One region of the Streptomyces sp. NPDC044063 genome, then DNA from elsewhere that is predicted to be linked to it. Evidence: riboswitches for the same ligand, from Rfam matches in the RefSeq annotation. Region 1 holds a riboswitch; the other holds the start of a gene.

The links. Region 1 has a riboswitch for thiamine pyrophosphate ahead of thiO (glycine oxidase ThiO). Riboswitches for the same ligand answer to the same signal wherever they lie in the genome.
Region 2: another riboswitch for thiamine pyrophosphate. It lies ahead of AC07BS_RS21505 (thiamine ABC transporter substrate-binding protein); the one in region 1 lies ahead of thiO (glycine oxidase ThiO).

Annotation. Positions count from the first base shown of each region.
Region 1 covers NZ_JBWKFM010000013.1:151,351-153,731, forward strand. The annotation lists gene AC07BS_RS18315 (NAD(P)/FAD-dependent oxidoreductase) at 1-1,043, opposite strand, end outside; TPP riboswitch at 1,196-1,308, shown strand; gene thiO (glycine oxidase ThiO) at 1,306-2,381, shown strand, end outside.
Region 2 covers NZ_JBWKFM010000017.1:65,799-68,179, forward strand. The annotation lists gene rlmN (dual-specificity RNA methyltransferase RlmN) at 178-1,287, shown strand; TPP riboswitch at 1,320-1,425, shown strand; gene AC07BS_RS21505 (thiamine ABC transporter substrate-binding protein) at 1,421-2,381, shown strand, end outside.

The DNA.
Region 1 (2,381 bases):
CGCCACACCAGCTCGTCGGCGCCCGCGTGGTGCCCGGCGTACTGCACGAAGCGGCCGAACTGCTCGGACCAGAAGTACGGCACCGGGTCGTAGACCGGTCCCTCGGCCGGGCCGTGGACGATGTTCTCGGCGACGGTCCGCGGCCCCTGGAGGGCGTTGTCCCAGTGGTGCACCAGCAGCCGCTCGCCGTAGCGGGCCGAGGGGAACGACGCACAGTCGCCGACCGCGTAGACGTCCGGCAGGGAGGTGCGCAGCCGGTCGTCGGTGACGACGGAACGGTCCTCCGCCAGCTCGATGCCCGAGCCGGCCAGCCAGGTCGTCGCCGGGCGGGCCCCGATGCCGACGACCACCGCGCCGGCGGGCAGCCGGGTGCCGTCGTCCAGGACGACCGCGCCCTCCTCCACGGCCGCCACCTTCGCGCCGGTCACCAGACGGGCGCCGCTGTGCGCGTACCAGCCGGCCATGTGCGCCGCGACCTCGGCCGGCATGGCGCCCGCGAGCGGCCGGTCCGCGGCCTCGACCACGGTCACCCGGCAGCCCGCCTCGCGCGCGGCGGTGGCGAACTCGGCGCCGATCCAGCCGGCCCCGACGGCGACCACGTCGCGCTGCTCGGCCAGCACCGGTCGCAGCCCCTCGGCGTCGTCCACCGTGCGCAGGACGTGCACGCCGGGCACGCCCTCGCTGCCGGGCAGGGTGACGGGCTCGGCACCGGTGGCGACGACCAGGACGTCGTACGGCACCGGGCCCCGGTCGGTGTCCAGCAGGTGCTCGGCGGCGCGCAGCCCGGTGACCTCGCGCCCGAGCTCCAGGTCGATGCCGAGCGAGTCGAAGTCCACCTCGAAGGCGGACCCCTCGGCCTTGCCGAGGAGCACGGCCTTGGACAGCGGGGGGCGGTCGTAGGGCCGGTGGGGCTCGGCGCCCAGCAGGGAGATCGCGCCGTCCCAGCCCTGCTCACGCAGGGCGACGGCGGTCTGCACCCCGGCCATGCCCGCGCCGACGATGACGACGCGCCGGTCACTGGAGGTGTTCGTCTGCTCGCTCACCCGGTCAACTGTAGGACGGCGACCCGGCTCCACCGGGGCAACCGGTGACGAGACCTCTGACACAGCGTCACGATGTTTGCCGCGCGGATCACCGTGAACGACGCGCGGGCCGCCCTTCCGGCCCCTCGGCGGGGCGTACTACTGTGGCCGCTGCAAGCACTCGCGGGAGCCCGGACGCACCGGGCTGAGAGGGAGGCTGGACGGCCTCCGACCGTACGAACCTGATCCGGGTCATGCCGGCGAAGGGAGGGGCTGGAAGCCCATGCACGCGCGGCACACCCATGACGTCCTGGTCATCGGCGGCGGCGTCATCGGCCTGGTCACGGCCTGGCGCGCCGCCCAGCGCGGGCTGCGCGCGGCGGTCGCCGACCCGGCGCCCGGCGGCGGCGCGGCCCAGGTCGCGGCCGGCATGCTGGCCGCCGTCACCGAACTGCACTACGGCGAGGAGACGCTGCTCGCCCTCAACCTCGCCTCCGCGCGCCGCTATCCGGCGTTCACGGCCGAGCTGGAGGAGGCCAGCGGTCTCGACACCGGCTACCGCGCCTGCGGCACGCTCGCCGTCGCCCTCGACGCCGACGACCGGGCCCACCTGCGCGAGCTCCACGAGCTCCAGCTGCGCTGCGGCCTCGACGCGCGGTGGCTGTCCGGGCGCGAGTGCCGCCGGCTGGAGCCGATGCTGGCGCCCGGCGTACGCGGCGGGCTGCGGGTGGACGGCGACCACCAGACCGACCCCCGGCGCCTGGCGCGGGCCCTGCTGACGGCCTGTGAGCGGGCGGGCGTGGTGTTCCACCGCCAGGAGGCGGTCCGGGCGCTGCTCGCCGGCGACCGCGCGACCGGGGCCGAGCTGGCCGACGGCACCCGGGTGGCGGCCGACCGGACGGTGCTGGCCGCGGGCAGTCTCAGCGGCCGGCTGCCGGGCCTGCCCCCGGAGGTGCTGCCACCCGTCCGCCCGGTCAAGGGCCAGGTGCTGCGGCTGCGCGTACCGGACGCCTACCGGCCCTTCCTCTCCCGCACGGTCCGGGCGGTCGTGCGCGGCGGCCCGGTGTACCTGGTGCCGCGCGAGAACGGCGAGCTGGTCGTCGGCGCGACCAGCGAGGAGCTCGGCTGGGACACCACGGTCACCGCCGGCGGCGTCTACGAGCTGCTGCGCGACGCCCACGAGCTGGTGCCGGGCATCACCGAGCTGCCGCTGGTGGAGACCCGTGCCGGGCTGCGCCCCGGCACGCCCGACAACGCCCCGCTGCTCGGCCCCACGGCCCTGCCGGGCCTGCTCGCGGCCACCGGCCACTACCGCAACGGCGTGCTGCTCACCCCGGTCACCGGCGATGTGATGGCCGA
Region 2 (2,381 bases), on a different contig from region 1:
GGCCGGTCCGGACCGGCGCCAGGTACCCTGGAAGGGCTCGTCGCCGCGCGACGGGCCCTTTTCCGGCCCCGCGACCGTGGGTGCCCCTGAGAGATCTCCGGGTTCCGGCATCGTCCTGCCGCCGGCTCCGCGACAGCGGAGATCATCCGCTTTCGTCGCACTGAGGAGTTTCCGCTCATGGCCCCCGCGCCTGGAGAACTGACGTTCGTCGCCCCCCGCGGGGCCAAGCTGCCGCCGCGGCACCTCGCCGACCTCAGCCCCGACGAGCGCCGCGAGGCCGTCGCCGCGATCGGCGAGAAGCCGTTCCGCGCCAAGCAGCTGTCCCAGCACTACTTCGCCCGCTACGCGCACGACCCGGCGCAGTGGACGGACATCCCGGCCGCCGCCCGCGAGAAGCTCGCGGGCGAGCTGCTGCCGGAGCTCATGAGCGTCGTGCGGCACATCTCGTGCGACGACGACACCACCCGCAAGACCCTGTGGCGCCTCCACGACGGCAAGCTCGTCGAGTCCGTGCTCATGCGCTACCCCGACCGGGTCACCATGTGCATCAGCTCCCAGGCCGGCTGCGGCATGAACTGCCCGTTCTGCGCCACCGGCCAGGCGGGCCTGGACCGCAACCTGTCCACCGCCGAGATCGTCCACCAGATCGTGGACGGCATGCGCGCCCTGCGCGACGGTGAGGTGCCCGGCGGCCCCGCGCGGCTGTCCAACATCGTCTTCATGGGCATGGGCGAGCCGCTCGCGAACTACAAGCGCGTCGTCGGCGCCATCCGCCGTCTCACCGACCCCGAGCCGGACGGCCTGGGTCTGTCGCAGCGCGGCATCACCGTCTCCACCGTCGGCCTCGTCCCGGCCATGCACCGCTTCGCGGACGAGGGCTTCAAGTGCCGCCTCGCCGTCTCGCTGCACGCCCCCGACGACGAGCTGCGCGACACCCTGGTGCCGGTCAACACCCGCTGGAAGGTCCGTGAGGTCCTCGACGCCGCCTGGGAGTACGCCGAGAAGTCCGGGCGCCGGATCTCCATCGAGTACGCCCTGATCCGCGACATCAACGACCAGGCCTGGCGCGGCGACCTCCTCGGCCGCCTCCTCAAGGGCAAGCGGGTGCACGTCAACCTCATCCCGCTCAACCCGACCCCGGGCTCGAAGTGGACCGCCTCCCGTCCCGAGGACGAGCGCGCCTTCGTCGCGGCCATCGCCGCGCACGGCGTGCCCGTCACCGTGCGGGACACCCGCGGCCAGGAGATCGACGGGGCCTGCGGACAGCTCGCCGCCACCGAGCGCTGATACTGTCCCCCTGCATCACCTCGTACAAATGAACAATCCGACAGGGGAGCGCACTAAGCGCTGAGAGTGCGGCACGGCCCGCAGACCCTCGGACCTGATCCGGTTAGTACCGGCGTAGGGAGTCAGCACCACCATGAACACCACCCTCCGGCGTGCCGTCGGCGCGGCCGCCGTGGCCGCGCTCGGCCTGCCCGCCCTCGCGGCCTGCGGAAGCCAGGACGACAAGGGCGCGGGGGAGTCGAAGAGCAAGACCGTCACCCTGGTCTCGCACGACTCCTTCGCGGCCTCCGACGCGGTGCTCAAGGAGTTCACCGCGCGCACGGGGTACAAGGTCAAGGTCATCAAGAGCGGCGACGCCGGCCGGGCCGTCAATCAGGCGATCCTCTCCAAGAACCACCCGCAGGGCGACGTCTTCTTCGGTGTCGACAACACCCTGCTGTCGCGCGCCCTCGACAAGGGGATCTTCGAGCCGTACGAGGCCAAGGGCCTGGACCGGGTGCCGAAGAGCTTCCGGGCGGATGCCGGTGAGCACCGCGTCACGCCCGTCGACACCGGCGACATCTGCGTCAACTACGACCGCGCCTACTTCGCCGACCACAAGCTGGACCCGCCGAGCTCCCTCGACGACCTGGTCAAGCCGGAGTACAAGAACCTCCTGGTCACCGAGAACTCCGCCACCTCCTCCCCGGGCCTGGCCTTCCAGCTCGCCACCGTCGCCCAGTACGGCGACGACGGCTGGAAGGACTACTGGAAGAAGCTGAAGGAGAACGGCGTCGAGGTCGTCGACGGCTGGGAGCAGGCCTACAACGACCGCTTCTCCGGCTCCGCCGCCGGGCGGAAGGCCAAGGGCGACAAGCCCCTCGTGGTCTCCTACGCCTCCAGCCCGCCCGCCGAGGTGCTCGGCGTGAAGCCGGAGCCCAAGGAGGGCCCGACGGGCGTCGCCACCGGCACCTGCTTCCGGCAGATCGAGTTCGCCGGCCTCCTCAAGGGCGCGAAGAACACCGAGGGCGGCAAGGCCCTCCTGGACTTCCTGCTGAGCAAGGAGTTCCAGCAGGACATGCCGCTCCAGATGTTCGTCAACCCCGTCACCGAGG